DNA from 3 places in the Streptomyces sp. NPDC101181 genome. Region 2 is predicted to be linked to each of the others. Evidence: riboswitches for the same ligand, from Rfam matches in the RefSeq annotation. Region 2 holds a riboswitch; each other region holds the start of a gene.

Region 1 (7,260 bases), on a different contig from region 2:
GTCCTGCTGCCGAGGCGAGAGAGAAGTTGGTGAACGACCAGCACCCCCACGCCGGGACCGTCGGATACGACAGTCACCCGACCGGCAGCTTCGACACCGACCCGCTCTTCGGTTCCCTTCCCGGTGCCCCCGAATCCAGCCATTACGCCACCGGTTACGACGCGGCCTACCAGGCCCCCAGCGCTCCCGGATACAGCGGCTCCTACGCCGACTACAACAGCGCGTACGACGCGTCCGGGTGGGACACCGGAGCCCAGCAGGCGGCCACGGCGACCGCGACCGCCACGTATGACGGCTACCAGGACCACGCGCAGGCCCACCAGCCGTGGGACACCACCGGACAGCAGCGGGACGCCCTCCAGAGCTGGCAGCACACCGCCGGCCAGGACGTCACCGGGCAGTGGACGGCCGACGAGACCGGCGCGTTTCCCACCGGCGCCTTCCCCACCGCCCCGTACGGCACGGACGCCTACGAGACCGGCGCGTTCCCGACCGACACCGGTGCCTTCCCCGCCGACACCGCGTACGCGACCGGCGGCGGCTACGGCGAGGACGTCCTGACGCCCGGCGCCTTCGCCACCGGTGGCTACGCGGGCGACGGTGACGGTTACGAGACCGGCGCGTACAGCACGAGCGCGTACGGCACGGGGGTCTACGACACCGGTACGTACGACACCGGCGCCTACGACGCGACCGCCTGGAACTCCGGCGCCACGCCCGAGGAGTCCGCGTACGGACCCGAACAGACGTCGTATCCGCTGTACGAACAGCAGGCGCACGGAGCGGCCGGGACGGCCGGGGAGACGGACGACGCTCCCTCCCCCTCCGAGTTCACCGCCGAATTCGCCCCGGAGTTGGCCGCGGACGCCGCGCCGGAGCCCGGTGCCGGGGACCACACCCTCGTCACCGACGCCCTCCCCGAGTCCGACGCCGCGGACCACTCCCCCGCCGCGCACCCCGTGGGCCACACCGCCGCCCGCACTTCCGCAACCCGCAGCCGGGCCCGCCGCCGTCCCGCCAAGCGCTCCGCGCTCCTGACCGTCGCGGTGCCCTCGGCCTGCGTGATGAGCGTGGCGGGCATCGCCGCCGCCTCGGTCAACGGGATCTCCGGCGACGAGGAGAAGCCGGAGGAGACCACCTCCTCGCTGGCGGTCGCCGACCCCACCACGGTCAAGTCGGTCGCCGCCAACGACCAGCTCAACAACCAGCTGGAGCAGCTCTCCGCGGGCAGCGCCGACTTCCGCGAGCGCGCGAGCCGTACGCAGGAGCGCATCGACCTCCGGGAGCGGCAGGCCGCGGAGAAGAAGAAGCGCGAGGAGGAGGCCGCACGCCGCGAGGCGCTGCGCCCCAAGTTCGTCCTGCCGGTCAAGCAGCACGGGCTCAGCGCCTACTACGGCCAGGCGGGCGTCAACTGGATGTCCGTGCACACGGGTATCGACTTCCCCGTCTCGTACGGCACTCCGGTGATGGCCGCGACCGACGGCACCGTGCGCACCCAGCTCAACAGCGCGTACGGGGTCATGGCGATCGTGACCGCGGCCGACGGTACGGAGACGTGGTACTGCCACCTCAGCAGCGCCAGGATCCGCTCGGGCCCGGTCAAGGCCGGTGACGTCATCGCGTACTCCGGGAACTCCGGCAACTCCACCGGCCCGCACCTGCACTTCGAGGTCCGGCCCGGCGGCGGTTCGGCGGTCGACCCGCTGGCGTGGCTGCGCAGCAAGGGCGTCGATCCGACCTGACGAACACCCCGGGCTGACGCATCCGGTCTGAGGAATCCGGCCTGACGCATCCGGACCGACGGAACGGCAGACGGCCAACGGGTGAGGGGGAGGGCTTCGCGGCCCTCCCCCTCACCCGTTTCCACGTGACAGCCAGCTCCACGGTCGGAAGACCGCCCCGCGGCCTGACGGCCCTACGGGCTCTACAGCTTCTCGACCGGCGCGTACCGCAGGAGCAGCTTCTTGGGGCGCTCGTCCCCGAAGTCCACCGTCGCCTTGGCCTGGTCGCCCGCGCCCTCGACGGCTGTCACCGTGCCCAGGCCGAACTGGTCGTGCGTGACCCGGTCCCCCACCGCCAGGGCGACGACCGGCTTCTCGGAGGAGCGGCGGGTCGCGAAGCCCGAGGGGCCGGAGCGGGAGCGGGAGGCGGAGAGCGAGGAGGAGATGCCCGAGGTCGGTCCGGCCGGGGCGGCCATCGGGCCCTTGCGCTTCCAGTCCAGGTGCTCGTCCGGGATCTCCTCCAGGAACCGCGAGGGCGGGTTGTAGGAGGGCTGTCCCCAGGCGCTGCGCATCGAGGCCCGGGTGAGGTAGAGGCGTTCGCGGGCGCGGGTGATGCCGACGTAGGCGAGGCGGCGCTCCTCCTCCAGCTCCTTGGTCTGTCCGAGGGCCCGCATGTGCGGGAAGACGCCGTCCTCCATGCCGGTGAGGAAGACGACCGGGAACTCCAGGCCCTTCGCCGTGTGCAGGGTCATCAGGGTGATGACGCCGGAGCCGTCCTCGTCCTCGTCGGGGATCTGGTCGGAGTCGGCGACCAGCGCGACCTTCTCCAGGAACTCCGCGAGCGTGCCAGCCCCCTCCTCGTCGCCGCGTTCCTGCTCGAACTCCAGGGCCACGGCGGCGAGTTCCTGGAGGTTCTCGATGCGGGTCTCGTCCTGCGGGTCGGTGGAGGCCTGGAGCTCGGCCAGATAGCCCGTGCGCTCCAGGACGGCTTCCAGGACGACGGCGGGACCGGCGCCGGACTCGACGATGGTGCGCAGCTCCTCCATCAGCGTGTTGAACCGCTTGACGGCGTTGGCGGACCGCGCGGCCATGCCGTACGCCTCGTCGACGCGGCGCAGCGCCTGCGGGAAGGAGATCTTCTCGCGCAGCGACAGGGCGTCGATCATCGCTTCGGCGCGGTCGCCGATACCGCGCTTGGGCACGTTGAGGATGCGGCGGAGCGGGACGCTGTCCTCGGGGTTGGCGAGGACCCGGAGGTAGGCCAGGACGTCCCGGACCTCCTTGCGCTCGTAGAAGCGCACGCCGCCGACGACCTTGTAGGGCAGGCCGACGCGGATGAAGATCTCTTCGAAGACGCGGGACTGGGCGTTGGTCCGGTAGAAGACGGCGACGTCGCCCGCCTTCGCGTCGCCCTGGTCGGTGAGGCGGTCGATCTCCTCGGCGACGAACTGGGCCTCGTCGTGCTCGGTGTCCGCGACGTAGCCGGTGATCCGGGCGCCGGAGCCGGCGTTGGTCCAGAGGTTCTTGGGGCGGCGGCTCTCGTTGCGCTCGATGACCGCGTTGGCGGCGGAGAGGATCGTCTGGGTGGAGCGGTAGTTCTGCTCCAGGAGGATCGTCCTCGCGTCCGGGTAGTCCTCCTCGAACTGGAGGATGTTGCGGATGGTCGCGCCCCGGAAGGCGTAGATCGACTGGTCCGCGTCGCCCACCACGCACAGCTCGGCGGGGGCGTCGTGCTCCCCGGCCGGGCCGACCAGCTCGCGCACCAGGGTGTACTGGGCGTGGTTGGTGTCCTGGTACTCGTCGACCAGGACGTGGCGGAAGCGGCGGCGGTAGTGCTCGGCGACGTCCGGGAAGGCCTGGAGGAGGTGGACCGTCGTCATGATGATGTCGTCGAAGTCCAGGGCGTTGGCCTCGCGCAGCCGGGCCTGGTAGAGCGAGTACGCCTGGGCGAGGGTCTTCTCGAAGCCGTCGGTGGCCTGTCCGGCGAAGGTCTCCTCGTCGATGAGCTCGTTCTTGAGGTTGGAGACCTTGGCGGTGAAGGACTTCGGCGGGTAGCGCTTGGGGTCCAGGTCGAGGTCGCGGCAGACCAGGGCCATCAGGCGCTTGGAGTCGGCGGCGTCGTAGATCGAGAACGACGAGGTGAAGCCGAGCTTCTTCGACTCCCGGCGCAGGATGCGGACGCACGCGCTGTGGAAGGTCATGACCCACATGGCGTTGGCGCGCGGGCCGACCAGCTGCTCGACGCGCTCCTTCATCTCGCCCGCGGCCTTGTTGGTGAAGGTGATCGCGAGGATCTGCCCGGGGTGGACCCCGCGCTCGGCCAGCAGATGGGCGATGCGGTGGGTGAGCACCCGGGTCTTGCCGGAGCCGGCCCCGGCGACGATGAGCAGCGGGGACCCGGCGTGCGTCACGGCGGCGCGCTGCTCGGTGTTCAGCCCGTCGAGCAGCGCCGCGGAGTCGATCACCGGGCGGGGGTGGCCGTCGCGGTAATACCCGTCGCGGGGCGGCGGGGGCGCGTCGAAGTCGCCCTCGAAGAGTCCCTCCGGCACCGCTTCGGGTGCGTGGTCCTCGGGCGGCGGCGGAGGGCCGTCCCCCGCGGACTGGAGGGCGGTCAGGAAGTTGTCGTCAAAGAGGCTGCTCATCGCCTACCGAGTCTAGGCGGCCGGACCGACAACGTTCCGCCGAAGCCGGGAAGCGGTCGGGAGCGGCAGCCCGCACCGGCGAATCGCCCGCCCCTCACCCGTACGCACGGGGATCGGACGCCCACGTTCCGTGCGGGAGTGCCCGGTCGGAGGGGGTGCGGGCGGCCCGGGTCCGGAAAGGTCACGAAAATGTATCGGGCATATCGCTCATCGTCCTTCCCAGCGGCGGGGCGCTTTGGCTAGCGTGCTCGCTCAGGTGATCCGTACCTCCCTGAGGCGAACCACGCCTGACGGACACCTCTGCCGAATCCGGCCCGCCCTCGCGGTGGTCCGGAACCGGGGACCCACACGCAGCACCGGGGTGAATCGGTCCGTACCTCCCCCGTCCGGACCGTAGGACAGCCTTCCGTTCCGTCCGAACCCGACAGCTAACCCGGTAGGCGGTCCACGGAAGGAGATGCCTGCCTTGGCATCGCATCGCAAGCCGCGCGCGAACGTGCGCACCGCCACACCCGCCATCGGGTTCACCACGGCCGCGCTGGCCTCCGTCACCCTGCTCTCCACGCAGAGCGCGACGGCCGCCCCCGCCGAACCGAAGCCCGCCGTCGAGGACGTCCAGAAGAAGGTCGACGCCCTCTACCGGCAGGCGGGCGCCGCGACCCAGGAGTACAACCGGGCCAGGGTCTCCGCCGCGTCCCAGCAGAAGAAGGTCGACGCGCTGCTCACCGAGGTGGCGAAGCGGGCCGAGAAGATCAACGAGGCGCGCAGGGCGCTGGGCTCCTACGCGGCCGCGCAGTACCGCAGCGGCGGGATCGCCCCCACGGCGACGTTCTTCCTGGCGGACGACCCGCAGGAGTACTTCGACCAGGACCAGCTGATGAACCGGGTGACCGAGCGCCAGCAGCGGGCCGTGGAGGACGTCCGGACGCAGCAGGCGTCGGCGGCGAGGAAGCGTGCGGAGGCGGTCCGGAGCCTGGAGAGCCTCACCGAGACGCAGGCCGCGCTCGCCGCCGGCAAGAGGGACGTGCAGACCAAGCTCACCGAGGCCCGGGGCCTGCTCTCCCGGCTGACCGCGGCGGAGAAGGCGCGGCTGGCGGAGCTGGAGCGCAGGAAGGAGGCGGAGGCCAGGGAGAAGGCGGAGCGGCTGGCCCGCAGGCAGGCCGCCGAGGCGAAGGAGCGGGCCGAGGCCGAGGAGCGGGCCCGCGAGGAGGCCGCGAGGGAGTCCGGCGGCGGCACGGGGCCGGGCTCGGGCGGCGGCACGGGCACCGGCAGCGGCACGGGCACCGGAGGCGGCAGCGGTACCGGGAGCGGTTACGCCGCCAAGGCGGAGAAGGTGCTGGCCTTCGCCCGCGCCCAGATCGGGAAGCCGTACGTGTGGGGAGCCTCGGGCCCGTCCTCGTACGACTGCTCGGGGCTGACCCAGGCGGCGTGGCGGGAGGCGGGCGTGGACCTGCCCCGGACCACCTGGGACCAGGTGAAGACCGGCACCCGGGTCGCCACCTCCGACCTCGCACCGGGCGACCTGGTCTTCTTCTACGACGACATCAGCCACGTCGGCATCTACAAGGGCGGCGGCATGATGATCCACGCCCCGAAGCCGGGGGCGAACGTGCGCGAGGAGTCGGTCTACTCCATGCCGATCTACGGAAGCGTGCGCCCGGCGTAGGGCCCCGGGACCCGGCACCTGGCACCCGAGGCCAGGAAGGCAGCGGTACCGGTGATCATTCGTGACCGGCGAAACATCACATCAGGGCAATAGCTGTCATGGCGACTCCTTTCCCCGCGCCTGGATCTAGCGTCCATCCCGGACCTGTCGGCATCCCCCGGCGGGCAGCCGACAGGAAGGATGGCGCCCCCGTGGCCGCGCACCGGACACCAGCTCACCGAAAACCCAGGCAGCGCCCGCTCACCGGCCCCGCCGCCCGCACCGCCGCCACCCTGGCGCTCGCCGGGGCCGCCACCGCCGGGTCGGTCACCGGGGCCGGGGCCGCCCCCCCCGAACCGGCCACCCCCTCCGCCGCCCAGGTGCGGGCCAAGGTCGACCGGCTCTACCACGACGCCGAGGTCGCCACCGAGAAGTACAACGGGGCGAAGGAGAAGGCGGCCGCCGCCACCCGGTCCGTGGACGCCCTGACCGAGGAGGCCGCCCGCCGCACCGGCCGCCTCAACACCGCCCGCAACGCGCTCGGTTCGCTGGCCACCGCGCAGTACCGCACCGGGACGCTCGACCCGGCCGTGCAGCTGGCCCTCTCCTCCGACCCGGACTCCTACCTGGAGCGCGCCGCCTACCTCGACCGGGCGGGCGACCGTCAGCGCGGTGTCCTGAACGGCATCCGGCGGCAGGTCTCCCGTATCGCCGAGGTCAAGAAGCGCGCCGACCGGGAGACCGCGACGCTGGCCGCCCGCCGCGCCGAACTGCACGAGCACCGCACCGCGATCCGCACCAGACTGGCCGACGCCCGCAAGCTCCTGGCCACCCTGACCGCCGACGAGCGCGCGGCGTACGAACGGCACGCCGACGACCGGCACGGCGGCGGCCCCGCGCACGCCGACCGCTCCACCGGCCGCGCCGTGGCCGCCGCGCCGAACGGCCGCGCCGCCCAGGCCATCGCCTTCGCGCGCGGGGCGATCGGCAAGCCGTACGTCTGGGGCGCGACCGGCCCCGATGCCTTCGACTGCTCGGGGCTGACCCAGGCGGCCTGGAGAGCGGCGGGCGTCGGCCTGCCGCGCACCACCTACACCCAGATCAACGCCGGGCAGCGGGTTCCGCGCTCCCAACTGGCCCCCGGCGACCTGGTGTTCTTCTACTCCGGGATCAGCCATGTCGGGCTCTACATCGGCGGCGGGCAGATGATCCACGCGCCGCGCCCCGGCGCGCCGGTCCGGGTCGCCCCCAT
Region 2 (7,260 bases):
CCGGCCCGTCCGCCCGAAACCGGTCGCGATCTCGTCGAACACCAGCAGGACGTCCTGCTCGTCGCAGACCTCACGCAGCACCCGCAGATAGCGGGGGGAGTGGAACCGCATCCCCCCGGCCCCCTGCACCACCGGCTCCACGACGACCCCTGCCACCTCGTCGGCGTGCGCGGCGACCAGCTCCCGCAGATGGGTCACGTAGCCGGGATCCGGCTCCGCGTCGAAACCGTCCGGCGGGGCGTCGGCGAAGACCTGGCGGGGCAGCGAACCCGACCACAGCTCGTGCATCCCGCCCTCCGGGTCGCACACCGACATCGGCTGCCAGGTGTCGCCGTGGTAGCCGCCGCGCCAGGTCAGCAGCCGCCGCTTCTCCGGACGCCCGGCCGAACGCCAGTACTGGAGGCACATCTTGACCGCGACCTCGACCGACACGGACCCCGAGTCGGCCAGGAACACGTGCTGGAGCGGCGCGGGCGTGATCTCCACCAGCTTGGCCGCCAGCCGGACGGCGGGCTCATGGGTGAGCCCGCCGAACATCACATGGCTCATCCGGTCCAGCTGCCCGCGGGCGGCCTCGTTGAGGACCGGGTGGTTGTAGCCGTGCACCGCCGACCACCAGGACGACATGCCGTCCACCAGCTCGTCCCGGCCCTCGACGGGTTCGGCGAGCCGCAGCCGCACTCCGGCTGCCGACTCCACGACCAGCGGCTCCTGGCGGCCCGGCATCGGACCGTAGGGGTGCCAGACGTGGGCGCGGTCCAACGCCCGCAGCTCGTCGGGGGCGTACGGCCGTCCGGCGCCGGACACCGGGCGTGCGGGGGCGTGCGGATCAGGCATTGGGCGCGAGATCCGTCCCCGCACCGCGACGGCGCACGGCCACCAGATCCGTACGCGCCTGGCCGCCCGCGCCCGTCCGCGCGGCCGGGACCTCCGCCGCCACCGGCTCGCCGTCGTCCGCGACCGGAGCCGCCTGCGCCCCGTGCCCGCCGCAGGGGCCGCAGCCGCCGTCGTGCGAACCGCACCCGGACTGCTCCGCCGCACCCCGCGAACCGCAGCCTCCGCCGGCCACCGCGTCCGCCCGGTGGCGGGGCAGGGTGGTGGTGCCCGCGCCCTCCACCTCGAACCCGGCGTCCGCGATCATGTCCAGGTCGGCCTGACCGGCCTGGCCCTCACTCGTCAGGTAGTCGCCCAGGAAGATGGAGTTGACCAGGTGGAGCGCCAGCGGCTGCATCGAGCGCAGGTGCACCTCGCGGCCACCCGCGAGCCGCACCTCGACGTCCGGGCAGACGAAGCGGACCATCGCCAGAATGCGCAGGCAGCGCTGCGGGGTGAGGTTCCACTCCTTGGCCAGCGGGGTGCCCTCGAACGGGATCAGGAAGTTCACCGGCACCGAGTCCGGGTCCAGGTCCCGCAGCGCGAACACCACGTCCACCAGGTCCTTGTCGCTCTCGCCCATCCCGGCGATCAGCCCGGAACACGCCGACAGCCCCGCCGCCTGGGCCTGCTGCACGGTCTCCACCCGGTCCGCGTAGGTGTGGGTGGTGGTGATCGCCCCGTACGTCTCCTCGGACGTGTTGAGGTTGTGGTTGTACGCGTCGGCGCCCGCCGAACGCAGCCGCCCGGCCTGCCCGTCGGAGAGCAGCCCGAGGCAGGCGCACACCTCGACGCCCTCGTTCTCCTCCTTGATGGCCTCGATGGTCCGGGTGACCCGGTCCACGTCCCGGTCCGTGGGGCCGCGCCCGCTCGCCACCAGACAGACCCGCTTCGCGCCGCCCGCGACCCCGGCGGCCGCCGCCTTGGACGCCTCCTCCGGCTTCAGCCAGGTGTACTTGAGGATGCCCGCCTTCGAGCCGAGCCGCTGCGAACAGTAGGAGCAGTCCTCCGGGCAGAGCCCGGACTTCAGATTGACCAGATAGTTGAGCTTGACGCGTCGCCCGAACCACTGACGGCGCACCTTCCCTGCGGCGGCCACCACGTCGAGCAGCTCGTCGTCGGAGGTCGCCAGCACGGCGAGCGCTTCTTCGCGGGTCGGCAGTTCGCGCCGCAGCCCCTTGTCCACCAGCGTGTTCAGCAGGTCCATGAGAGATGATCCTGGCTTACCGCACCGCCTCCAGCCAAGGAGGAACCAGACAGCAGAGCCGGGCGCGGGTGTGTGTATTGCCACACCCTGACCTGCTGCGCACCCCGCTAGGGTCTGTTGGCTGCCTACAAACGGACCGTGTGCCGCGCCGCCCGCCCCCTCGCCGGGCCGGGCCGCGCCGCCGTCCGCCGAGCGCCCGTCTACCCCAGGGACCGCCCCATGCCCTTCGCCCCGTTCGACTGGATCGACGAGGAGGCCCGCCGCCGGGCCGCCGCCGGACTCGTCCGCACCCTGCGCCCGCGCGGCGCCGGACCCCAGCCGCTGGACCTCGCGAGCAACGACTACCTCGGGCTGACCCGGCACCCGGAGGTCACCGCCGCCGCTGCCGCGGCCGCCCACCGCTGGGGGGCCGGGGCGACGGGGTCCCGGCTGGTCACCGGCTCCACCGCGCTCCACGCCGAACTGGAAGGCGGGCTCGCCGACTTCTGCGGTTTCGAGGCCGCCCTCGTGCTCTCCTCCGGATACGCCGCCAACCTCGCCGCCCTGACCGCGCTCGGCGGGCACGGCTCGCTCATCGTCTCCGACGCGGCCAACCACGCCTCGATCGTGGACGGCTGCCGGCTCTCCCGCGCCGCGACCGCCGTCGTCCCGCACGCCGACCCGGACGCCGTCGCCAAGGCGCTCCACGGCCATGAGGGCCGGGCGCTCGCCGTCACCGATTCGGTGTTCTCCGTCGACGGCGACGCCGCGCCGCTGCCCGCGCTCGCCGCCGTGTGCCGCTCCGCGAACGCCGCTCTGGTCGTGGACGACGCCCACGGCCTCGGCGTCCTCGGCGACGGCGGCCGGGGCGCGCTCGCCGCGGCGGGCCTGGCGGGCGGCGACGGGGTCGTCGCCACCCTCACCCTCTCCAAGTCGCTGGGCAGCCAGGGCGGAGCCGTCCTCGGACCGGCCCGGGTCATCGAGCACCTGGTCAACACCGCCCGTACGTTCATCTTCGACACCGGCCTCGCCCCGGCGGCGGTGGGCGGCGCGCTCGGCGCGCTCGGGGTGCTGCGCCGGGAGCCCGAACGGGCGGCCAGGGCACGGGAGGTCGCGGCCGCGCTGTACACCCGGCTCACCGCCGCCGGGCTGACCGCCGCCCGCCCCGACGCGGCCGTCGTCTCGGTGCGGGCGCCCTCGGCGGACGCGGCGGTGCGCTGGGCGGCCGACTGCCGTACGGCCGGGACGGCCGTGGGCTGCTTCCGCCCGCCGTCGGTTCCCGACGGGGTCTCCCGGCTGCGGCTGACGGCGCGCGCCGACCTGACCGAGGAGCAGATCACGGCCGCGGTGACCACGGTCGCCGCCACCGCTCCCCGGGAGGCGTCAGGGTGAGGAGCGGGCATGGTCGCGGCGGATACCGGCCATGAGGTCCCGGGAGCGCTCGGGCGACAGCGCCCGCTCCTGGAGAGCGCGGAAGGCCGCCCCGTACGTCCGCAGATCCTCCCGCCGCTCCAGGTAGAGGCCGCTGGTGAGGTGATCGAGGACGATCACGTCCAGATCGGCGGTGGCCGGGAAGGAGAAGATGGCGAAGGACGTCGTCAGCCCCGGGTAGCCGCCCGACGAGAAGGGCAGTAAGCGGACCGTGACGTGCGGCAGCCGGGACATCTCCTGAAGATGCCCCACCTGGTCCCGCATCACCGCCGGGCCGCCCACCTCGCGCCGCAGCACCGCCTCGTCCAGCACGGCGGTGAACCGGGGCGGCCGCGTCGCGCGCAGCACCCGCTGCCGGGTCAGCCGCACCTCCACCAGGGAGTCGAGGGAGTCCAGGGCCGCCGCCCGGTGGTCTGCCGTCCTATCCGGCGAAGTCCCGTCCGGCTCAGTCCCGTCCGGTGGGGCCCCGTCCAGCGAGGCCCGGATCACGGCCCTCGCGTACCCCGCGGTCTGGAGCAGTCCCGGAACCACCGAGGTCTCCAGCGTCCGGACCGCGTCGGCCTGCGACTCCAGACTGATGAAGTCGCCGAGGTGCGGCGGGATCAGCCCCCGGTAGGCGTGCCACCACCCCGGGCCGCCGCGGCCCGCCGACCCGGCGAGGACTTCCAGCAGAGCCCGTGACGGGGCGTCACGCACCCCGTAGACGTCCAGCAGCCGCGCCACGTCGCCCGAGGAGACCCCGCTGGCACCGGTCTCGATCCGGCTCACCTTCGACTGGTGCCAGCCCAGCAGGCGCGCCGCGTCCCGGCTGGTCAGCCCGGAGGCGTGGCGCAGGCTCCGCAGCTCCTCACCGAGTCTGCGCCTCCGTACGACGGGGCCGTGCGGCATACCGGTCTCCTTCCGCCTGGCGGGAGGACCCGGCCCTGTCGCCGGACCGGCCCGTGCCGGAACCGGCCCCGCAGGGAGGTCAGTGTGCCGCGCGCCCACGGCGTACGGGTTCCGAATTCACCGCTTCGGGCGACAGATATATGCACATCTTGGCCGAACACCGTTACAGGGAGCTGCATCAATGGCAGTCTGGCGCGAAGCACGATCCCGGTCGGCCGAGGGCCGACCGGGACGGGAAAGGGACGGCGTCGCCATGGCGGACCATCAGGAAGCAACCCTCACTCTGCCGAGCGATCCGGCGTCGGTCTCCTCGGCCCGCAGATACGTGGCCAGGACCCTGGCCGAGTGGGGACTGCCCGACGACACCGATTTCGCCGACACCATCCGGCTGATCGTCTCGGAGCTCGCCACCAACGCCGTCCAGCACACCTTCGGCCAGTCGCCCACCTTCACCGTGGACCTCCTCCTCGAACGGGACGAGGAGCTGCACCTCGGCGTGACGGACAGTCACCCCCGCTGGCCTCAGCGACTGCCCGCCGCCGTGCGCCAGGACAACGGCCGCGGCATGGTCATCATCCGGAGCCTGGCCAAGGAGCGCGGCGGGCGCCTCCAGGTCACGCCGACCGCCGAGGGCGGGAAGACGGTCTGGATCGTGCTGCCCTGGGCGGTCACGGTCCAGAGCTGACCCGGGGCCGCCGCCGCGCCGAGATCGCCGGGGAGCGGCGAGGCCGCCGGGTGAGCGGCGGGCGGCCCGCGAAGGTGCGCGCACCGCCCGTGCCGCCCGCGTCCTCCGCACGGGAAGACTCTCCGGCCGGTGGGTCAGCGGACCCGTCCGTACCAGACGCTCTTGGACCAGATCTTCGCCAGTCGCACCACGTCCCCCGACTTCGGGGAGTGCCAGATCTTCCCGGCCCCGGCGTAGATGCCCACGTGGTAGACGCCCCGCCGCGAGTGGAAGAAGACGAGGTCGCCGCGCTTGCGGTCCGACTTCGGGATGTGGCGGGTCTTGTTGTACTGCTGCTGGGCCGTGCGGGGGAGCTTCTTCCCGGCCTTCTTGAACGAGTAGGCCGTCAGCCCGGAACAGTCGAAACGGCTCGGACCGGCCGCTCCGTACTTGTACGGAGCCCCCTTCTTCGACGCGGCGACCTTGAGCGCCTTCGTCGAGTGGGTGGCGGCCTCGGCCTCGTGCACCAGGCCGGGCGCCAGCATCGTGGACGTCACCGCGAGGGTGAGCACCGAGGCCGTACCGACCCGGGCGAACAGAGACGGGACATGAACCTGCGCAGGCATGCGCAACCCTTCGTCAGCCGCCTGTGAAGGATGACCTGTCGGGTTCGGGCTGGCGAAGTCGCCCGGCCGCTACGCGGCTTCACCCCGAGGGCTTTCCGGTCTCCCGGTCGGCCCGTTGTGCTCGGGTCCTCCACTCCTGCCGATCCACTTCTGTCGACCAGTCATCCGCGCGGCGGCAGGACTCGGCGTCCGCCCGGACCGCCCCGCCGCGGCGGCGGGGGCTTGTCGTCCCAGGGATCTTGACCTACTCACCGCCGGATTTCCGAGCTGAAACGGTGATTTGTGAGTCTCCTCACCACTGATCCATTCGGGTGGACAGGGCGATTCGGACACCGCCGACGAGCCCTCCGCGGCGCCCCGCACCAGCGAAGAAGGCGGACATTCCGAGTACGGCGCGGACGCCGGGCGCAAGTCGGGCCGTCGCTCGCGCGAGTGATCCCGTACGCCGAACGAGCGAGGAAATTCGATCGCCACACCGGGCGTGTCACGCGGTGCGACGGCGGCGGCCGTCCCGTAGGGGCCCGGCCGGGGGTGATCCCGGGCGGTTCGGCATCGCCGCCGAGCACCCCGGCCCCGGGGACCGGGACGCCTGATACCCGGCCGCCGCGCGGGTCCGTATACGACGCGCGGCCGGGACGGCGGAGAACGGGTGAAGCCGTCCGTGTCCCACGGCCGCGCAAAAGATCAGTTAACGCAACGGAAAAACTTCCGCCCTAACGTGCAATACCTGGTCGCGAGGTCCGGATTCCCCGTTCAACGAACTGTTGAAGGCGGATAGGGTCCCGCTGCGCCCGGAGCCAGGAACCGGGCGGTGGACGATGAGGTGGAAGCGTGCAACTGACCCCGCACGAGCAGGAACGCCTGCTCATCCATGTGGCCGCCGACGTGGCCGAGAAGCGCCGGGCACGCGGGCTGCGGCTCAACCACCCCGAGGCCGTCGCCCTCATCACCGCCCACCTCCTGGAAGGCGCCCGGGACGGTCGTACGGTGGCCGAACTCATGGTGTCCGGCCGCGCCGTGCTCACCCGGGACGAGGTCATGGACGGCATCCCCGAGATGCTCCACGACGTCCAGGTCGAGGCCACCTTCCCGGACGGCACCAAGCTGGTCACCGTCCACGACCCGATCGTCTGACGGGCGGCCGCCGATGATTCCCGGAGAGATCCTGTACGGGGACGGGGACATCCCCCTCAACGAGGGCCGGAGCGTCACCCGCCTCACCGTCCTCAACGCCGCCGACCGGCCCGTCCAGGTCGGCTCCCACTACCACTTCGCCGAGGCCAACCCCGGGCTGCGCTTCGACCGGGCGGCCGCGCACGGACGGCGCCTGCACATCGCGGCCGGTACGGCGGTCCGCTTCGAACCCGGCATCCCCGTCGACGTCGAACTCGTCCCCCTCACCGGCCGCCGGGTCGTCCCCGGCCTGCGCGGCGAAACCGGAGGTTCCCTCGATGCCTGACCTCAGCAGGGCCGTGTACGCGGACCTCTTCGGCCCCACCACCGGCGACCGCATCCGGCTCGCCGACACCGACCTGCTGGTCGAGATCGAGGAGGACCGCTCCGGCGGCCCCGGACACGCGGGCGACGAGGCG
Region 3 (7,260 bases), on a different contig from region 2:
GTGGCCAGCGAGCGCTCCGAGCTGCCCCGGCTGCACGGCCTGGTGCAGCGCGGCCGGGAACACGGTCTGCCCGTGCGGGAGCTGGGCCCGGCGCAGATCGGCGCGTACGAACCGGACGTGCGGGGGCTCGCCGCGATCCGGGTCGGCACGACGGGCGTCTGCGACTTCACCGCCGTCGCCACCCGCTTCGCGGCCGAGGTCACCGCGGCGGGCGGCCTCGTGCGCTACGGCGCGGAGGTCACGGCGATAGCCCGCCGCCCCTGGGGTGTCGCGGTGCGGACGGCCGAGGGCCTGGTCGTCCGGGCCCGCACCCTGGTCAACTGCGCGGGACTCCACTGCGACCGGGTCGCCCGCCTCGCCGGGGACGACCCCGAGGTGCGGATCGTGCCGTTCCGGGGGGAGTACTACACGCTGGCCCGCCCCGAGCTGGTGCGCGGCCTGGTCTACCCGGTGCCGGACCCGGCGTTCCCCTTCCTCGGCGTCCACCTGACCCGGGGCGTCGACGGCTCCGTCCACGTCGGGCCGAACGCGGTCCCCGCACTGGCCCGCGAGGGGTACGCCTGGCCCGTGGTGCGCCCCGGCGACCTGCTGTCCACGCTGAGCTGGCCCGGCACCTGGAGCATCGCCCGCAGACACTGGCGGTACGGGGTGGGCGAGGTCCACCGGTCGCTGTCCCGGTCCGCCTTCACCCGGGCCGTCCAGCGGCTGCTGCCCGCGGTGACGGAGGAGGACCTGCGCCCGTCCCCCGCCGGGGTCCGGGCCCAGGCGGTGCTGAAGGACGGCACGCTGGTCGACGACTTCCTGATCCGCGAGGCCCCGCACACCGTGCATGTGCTGAACGCCCCGTCGCCCGCCGCGACGGCATGTCTGCCCATCGGACGGGAAGTGGCGCGGCGGGCGCTGCGCCAAGCGCGGGAGACGGGGTGGAGGCCGCCCGCCGTAGAATCGGGGCATTGTGTCTGAGCAGCCCCTGAACCCCGCCCCCGGCGCCCCCGCCGAAGCCGTGCCCGCGCCGCCCGGGTCCGCCACCATCGCGACGCCCGCACCCGTGACCGGCGCGCCGGCCCCCGCCGCGTCCACGACCGGCCCGTCCACGACCGGCCCGTCGGCCACCGCCGGGCCCGCCGCACCCGCGCGTACCGACGCGGGCGCGGCGGACGGCTACGCGAGCGCGGCGGGCGGTGACGCGGCTGAGCGGCGGGAGGCCTCCTTCGAGCGGCAGCGCAGGCTGCGCCAGGAGCCCCGGTTCCCCGGCGGCCCGGCCGCCGACCCGGCGGGCTCGCACCATGAGCGCCGGATCCGCAGCTTCCAGCCGCGCCGCAGCCGGGTCACGACCGGCCAGCAGGAGGCGCTGGAGCGGCTGTGGCCGACGTGGGGCCTGGACATCGACGGCCGGAGCGTCCTCGACCTGGGCCGGCTCTTCGACGGCCTGCCCGTCGTGCTGGAGATCGGCTTCGGCATGGGCGAGGCCACCGCGCGGATGGCGGCCGACGACCCCGGCACCGGCATCCTCGCGGTCGACGTCCACACCCCGGGCCAGGGCAACCTCCTCGGCCTCGCGGACCGGGCGGGCTCGACCAACGTACGGGTGGCCAACGGCGACGCGGTCATCCTGCTCCGCGAGATGCTGGCCCCCGATTCGCTCGACGGCCTGCGGGTCTACTTCCCCGACCCGTGGCCCAAGGTCCGGCACCACAAGCGGCGCCTCATCCAGCCCGCCTTCCTGGACCTGGTGGCCCCGGTGCTCAAGCCCGGAGCGACCGTGCACTGCGCTACGGACTGGGAGCCGTACGCGGAACAGATGCTGGAGGTGCTCACCGCGCACCCCCGCTTCGCGAACACGGCGGCCGACGGGGGTTACGCCCCGCGCCCGGCGTTCCGGCCGCTCACCCGCTTCGAGGGCCAGGGCCTGGACAAGGGCCACGTCGTCCACGACCTGCTCTTCACCCGCGTCTGACCCGCACCGCCCGGCCCGCGCGACGGGGCCCTCAGCCGCACTCCGCCTGTTCCGCGCGCCGTGGACCCTCGGCCGCGCACCGCGCGGAACGGTCTGCGCAGGGCCGCCCGGAACACCGCCCGCCACGCCGTACGCGACACCGTACGGGCGTCTCACGGCCATGGCCTGGCCGGATGCACCGTCGCCCGGTGTCCGTGCTCCTCGTTAGGGTCGAGTGGTGTCCGACCCTTCCGTGCAGCATCAGCAGGCGCGGCCTGCCGTCCCGGTCCGCCACGAGCAGCGGCCCGACGAGGTGCTGGGCGCCGCGCCGGAGCGTGGCCAGTGGCGGTACCGGCCGCGCCGCGTCGGCATGGTCTGGCGCAGCAAGGCCTTCCGCGTCGGGGCCGTGACCCTGGCGCTCGTGCTGTGCGGGCTTCTGATCCTCGCCCTGGTCCGCGAACAGACCGGCCCGGAGGGGTTCCTGGTCGGGCTGGGCCTGGCGGTGCTCCCGGTGCCGCTGCTGATGGCCGCCTTCCGCTGGCTCGACCGGGTCGAGCCGGGCCCCTGGCGGAACCTGCTCTTCGCCTTCGCGTGGGGGGCGTGCGCCGCCGCGCTGGTCGCGATCATCGCCAACTCCTTCGCGACGCGCTGGATAGCCACCGCGACGGCCGACCCGGCGAGCGCCGACACCCTGGGGGCGACGGTGATCGCCCCCGTAGTCGAGGAGAGCGCGAAGGCCGCGGCCGTGCTGCTCATCTTCGTCTTCCGCAGACGGGAGTTCAGCGGGGTGGTGGACGGCATCGTCGTCGCCGGTTTCACCGCGACGGGCTTCGCGTTCACCGAGAACATCCTCTATCTGGGCAACGCCTTCGGGGAGGACCAGCAGCTGGGCGGCTCCGGCTTCGCCTCGGTGACGGTGGGGACGTTCTTCGTGCGGATCGTGATGTCGCCGTTCGCCCACCCGCTGTTCACGGTCCTCACCGGTCTCGGATTCGGCTTCGCGGCCCTCAGCGCCCGCCGCCACCGCGTCCGCCGGATCGCCCTGCCGCTGCTGGGTCTGCTCCTGTCGATGGGCCTGCACGCCCTGTGGAACGGCTCGTCGGCCTTCGGCCCGTACGGCTTCTACGCGGTGTACGGGATCGTCATGGTCCCGGCGTTCGGCCTGGTGACGTGGCTGGCGATCTGGTCCCGTCAGCGGGAGCTGCGTACGCTCGCGGCCGAGCTGCCCGCCTACGTGTCGGCGGGCTGGATCACCCCGGCCGAACCGCGGGCGCTCTCCTCCATGCGCGCCCGGGGCGTCGCCCGCGACCTGGCCCGCCACTGGCAGCGGGACCGGACCCGGGGCCGGGCGGCGGCCCGCGCGGTCGCGGAGTACGAGTCGTTCGCGACGTCGCTCGCGGGCCTGCGCCGCCGGGCCCGGCACGGCGCGGCGGGAGAGGACTTCGCCGCCCGGGAGCGGGAGCTGCTGCACCATCTCTGGCAGCGCCGCGACATCGCCGCCCCGGCGCTCACCGAGGCCGCCCGCCTGACGGCCCGCCCGCACCACGGCTACCGGCACGCCCCCGCGCACGCGTACGGGCAGCACAGGCCGGCACACGGACAGGAACACGGGCCCGGGTACGGGCCCCAGGGGAGCCACCCGCCGACACCGGGTCAGGGGCACGGGTACGGCCCGGGGTACGCCCCCGGACAGGCATACGGATACGACAACGGCTACGGAAACACCAGCGGCTACAGCCACGGCTACGGGCAGGCGAACGAGTACCGGCAGCCCTGACGTCGGGGGGTGAGCGTCAGGACTGCCGGTCTCCGGGATGCCTCAAGGCTCAGACCGCGAGGCCCTTGCCGCTCAGCCAGGCCAGCGGGTCCATCGCGGAGCCGCCCGCGGTGCGGACCTCCAGGTGGAGGTGGGTGCCGGTGACGTTGCCGGTGGCGCCCATGCGGCCGATGGTCTCGCCGGTGGTGACCTTCTGGCCGACCGAGACGTCGATCGACGACTGGTGGGCGTACCAGATCTCCGTGCCGTCATCGAGCTGGAGCACCGTGCGGTAGCCGTACGAACCGGACCAGCCGGCCGACGTGATCGTGCCGCTGTGCACGGCCTTGAGCGGCGATCCGGTGGAGCCCGCGAAGTCGAGGCCGGTGTGCTGCCCGGAGGACCACATCGCGCCGGACTGCCCGTAGGTCGAGCTGATGGTGTACGAGGAGGCGGGCAGGGAGTAGCTGGCGGCCAGCTTGGCCAGGCGCTCGGCCTCGGCCTTCTTCCTGGCCGCCTCCTCCGCCTTCTTCTTCGCCGCCGCGGCCTTGGCCGCGGCCTCGTCCTGCTGCTTCTTCGCCTCGTCGGCCGCCTTCTCGGCCGCGGCCCTCTCGGCGGCGGCCTTGGCCTCGGCGTCGGCGCTCGCCTGCTGCTGCTCGGCCTGCTGGAGGATGCGGGCGCGCAGCGCCTCACCCGCGCCGGTGCCCTGCTCGGCCTCGGCGGTGGTGAGACCGGCGGTGGTGAGCGGGGCGGAGGCGGCGACCGGGGCGGCCTCCACGTCGCCGGACATGAACGACCCGACGCCAGGAAGGGACTTGGCGTCGGGAAGGTTGTCCGCGATGGAGTCGGGAAGAGAGATGGAGACGGGTGCCTTGTCCTGAGCGGTGGCCATGCCCCCCGCTCCGACGGCCGCTATGACACCGACCCCGAGGACGGTGGAGCTGCGGGCCAGACCGCGCTGCTTGGCTACGCGGTGCCTGCCGCGTACGGGGCGGATGGTCTCCTCGGTGGGATTCCACTCCCCCATGGACCGCTCCGCGCCGCCGTAGATGTCGGCGGTGAAGGGTGAAACCGCCTCAAAGGCAGGCTTGTTGGACGCCACGTGGGCGCGCTCCTTTCCTTCCTTCTCGCCTACCGGGTTAGCTGACGGGTTCGGAGCAGGAAGGTCTCCTACGGGCCCCTCCGCCTCTCGCGAGACGCAGGCGTCCGATTCACCCCATGTACGTGGTTCCCCGGTTCCCTTGCGGAATTCGGCGCTCGCGCGCGGCGCCGTCCTGACGACGGCTGGGACGACCGCGCTGCGTTATCGAACGTTAATAGACACCCGGGCTCCATTCCAAGCTGTTCCTCCTGATCATTAACGCACTCGCCGAGGACGTACGCGTCAGAAGCGGGGTGAATCGGGCGACTTGCCAGCACCTTGACCACACCCCTTTTTCTGACGTTACGTCAAACGTTATGCGGAGCGGCGCGCCTCAACTACGCACCGTGTCATCGCCCCGGCCCACGATCCGCACCGTCGTCCGCCGCTCCGGCTGCCCCTCCGCCGGCCGGCCGACCGCGAGCAGCGCCATGTCGTCCGTGGACCGCCCCCCGGTGTGCAGCCGTACGTCGTCGGTCAGCGCCGACAGCAGCTCCTCGGGCCCGGGGAAGATCCGGCCGCGCAGCCGGGCCGCGGGATCGTAGAAGACCCCGGTCGCGTCCCGGGCCTCGGACAGGCCGTCGGTGAACGCGAGGAGGGTGGCCCCGGCGGGCATCGCCCACTCGTCGGACCGGTCCGGCCACACCCCCAGGTCCATCCCCAGCGGCAGCGCGGGCGTGGAGGGCGCGAGCACCCTGAGGGCGCCGTCCGCGTGCAGCAGGATCGGTTCGGGGTGCCCCCGGTTCACCAGGCGCACGGTGGCGGCCCCGGGCGGGATCTCGGCCAGCAGGGCGGTGATGAACCCCTCCATGGCGTCCAGCCCGTACCGCCGGGTCCCCTCGCGCGCCAGCGCCCGCTCCAGCCGCTGCGCGACCCCCTCCAGCGAACGCTCCTGCTCGGCGGCCTCCCGGAACGCCCCGATGATCACCGCGACCGCCTCGACGGCGTCCAGCCCCTTGCCGCGTACGTCGCCGACGACCAGCCGGACCCCGTACGGGGTGTCCGCCACCGCGAACAGGTCGCCGCCCACGAACTCGTCCGCCTGCGCCGCCTCGTACCGGGCCGCCACCTGGAGCCCGCCGATCCGCTCCGCGGGCGTCGGCAGCACGGCCCGCATCGCGGTCTCCGCGATGACCCGGGCCGAGGCCAGCTGCTCGTTGCTGCGGCGTACGACGCCGTTGATGAGGAGGGCCAGCACCGCGGCGGTCAGCACGGTGATCATCTCGATGATCGGGACCACCTGGGTGGAGGTCCCGTCGGCCAGACGCATCGTGATGACGGCGATGACGGCGGCGATGCCGGTGCGGACGGTCCGGGACCGGGAGAAGAACGGCGCGGCGATCAGCGGGGCCGCCACGAACAGCGGGACGGCGGTGAAGTTGGGCGGGGCCAGCGAGTCGAAGACCAGCCCGCCGAGGATCAGCAGGGCCGGGAGCATCCGGACGAACCGCCGGGTGCTCCTGCTGCCGGGCGTCACCACGCCCTCCGGGGACCCGAACACCGCCCGCCCCAGACCACCGGCGCTCCCGGCCACGCCCCCGCGCCGCTCCTCGGCCATCCCCACCTGTGCACTCCTGCCCGGTCCACCCACGGCTGCGGACGGTACCGCGCCGCGTCCAGGCTCACCGGAGCCGCGCCGGGCGGCGACCGCTCATCGGCCGAATAGGGGGAAGCCGAACGAAGCCCCACCCATCCGGGCCGACCGGGTCAGTCGGAGAGCCGGTGGTGCGCGTAGACCGTCAACGCGTCCCGTACGAAGGCGGCGGTGCCGTCCCCGTGACGATCGTAGTTCTTGGCGAACCGGGGGTCGACGACATACATCTCCGCGAGCCCGGTCACGTACGAGCGGCTCGGCTCCTTCGCCGCCGACAGCCACGCGCAGTGCCGCCGCGCGATCTCCTGCGCCTCGGGGCCGTCCGGGGCGAGGCCGCGCTCTCTGGCCCGCGCCCAGTCGCGCGCGATGGCGTCGTGCCCGGCCCGGAACGCCTTCCTGCCGTCCTCCCCCAGCGAGCGCCACCAGCGGTCCCCGTCCTCGTACGCCGCCCTCCCCCAGCGCTCGGTCACCTCCTGCTCGTGGACGGTGTGGTCGAACCCGTCGAACACTTCCTCGGCCATGAGTTCCTTCCCCTCCCGGGTCTTGTGGAGAGTGGTCCGCACCGAGGCGATCTGCCGCCCGATCCGCGCCTGCTCCTGTTCGAGCAGCCGCAGATGGGCCCGCAACGCCACCGCGGTGTCCCGCTGCCCCTCCAGCACGTCCTTGACGGCGGGCAGTGACAGCCCCAGCTCCCGCAGCAGCAGGATGCGCTGAAGCCGGACGAGGGCATCCTGGTCGTAGTAGCGGTAGCCGTTGCTCCCGACCCGGCTCGGCGCGAGGAGACCGAGGTCTCCGTAGTGCCGGAGCGTGCGGCTGGTGGTTCCGGCTTTCCG

The links. A riboswitch is a leader RNA that binds a small molecule or an ion and turns the genes downstream of it on or off. The one in region 2 is predicted to bind cyclic di-AMP.
Region 1: linked by a shared signal. The riboswitch ahead of ACIRRU_RS06440 (NlpC/P60 family protein) and the one ahead of ACIRRU_RS15035 (C40 family peptidase) in region 2 are both predicted to bind cyclic di-AMP.
Region 3: linked by a shared signal. The riboswitch ahead of ACIRRU_RS29305 (M23 family metallopeptidase) and the one ahead of ACIRRU_RS15035 (C40 family peptidase) in region 2 are both predicted to bind cyclic di-AMP.

Annotation. Positions count from the first base shown of each region.
Region 1 covers NZ_JBIWOX010000002.1:603,065-610,324, reverse strand. The annotation lists gene ACIRRU_RS06450 (M23 family metallopeptidase) at 30-1,742, shown strand; gene pcrA (DNA helicase PcrA) at 1,925-4,363, opposite strand; cyclic di-AMP (ydaO/yuaA leader) riboswitch at 4,655-4,822, shown strand; gene ACIRRU_RS06440 (NlpC/P60 family protein) at 4,821-6,029, shown strand; gene ACIRRU_RS06435 (NlpC/P60 family protein) at 6,221-7,260, shown strand, end outside.
Region 2 covers NZ_JBIWOX010000008.1:227,514-234,773, forward strand. The annotation lists gene ACIRRU_RS15010 (adenosylmethionine--8-amino-7-oxononanoate transaminase) at 1-837, opposite strand, end outside; gene bioB (biotin synthase BioB) at 830-2,080, opposite strand; gene ACIRRU_RS15020 (8-amino-7-oxononanoate synthase) at 2,300-3,451, shown strand; gene ACIRRU_RS15025 (helix-turn-helix domain-containing protein) at 3,443-4,378, opposite strand; gene ACIRRU_RS15030 (ATP-binding protein) at 4,632-5,063, shown strand; gene ACIRRU_RS15035 (C40 family peptidase) at 5,198-5,668, opposite strand; cyclic di-AMP (ydaO/yuaA leader) riboswitch at 5,672-5,834, opposite strand; gene ACIRRU_RS15040 (urease subunit gamma) at 6,500-6,802, shown strand; gene ACIRRU_RS15045 (urease subunit beta) at 6,816-7,127, shown strand; gene ACIRRU_RS15050 (urease subunit alpha) at 7,120-7,260, shown strand, end outside.
Region 3 covers NZ_JBIWOX010000030.1:15,214-22,473, forward strand. The annotation lists gene lhgO (L-2-hydroxyglutarate oxidase) at 1-963, shown strand, start outside; gene trmB (tRNA (guanosine(46)-N7)-methyltransferase TrmB) at 956-1,957, shown strand; gene ACIRRU_RS29300 (PrsW family glutamic-type intramembrane protease) at 2,175-3,713, shown strand; gene ACIRRU_RS29305 (M23 family metallopeptidase) at 3,763-4,794, opposite strand; cyclic di-AMP (ydaO/yuaA leader) riboswitch at 4,806-4,958, opposite strand; gene ACIRRU_RS29310 (PP2C family protein-serine/threonine phosphatase) at 5,168-6,391, opposite strand; gene ACIRRU_RS29315 (MerR family transcriptional regulator) at 6,541-7,260, opposite strand, start outside.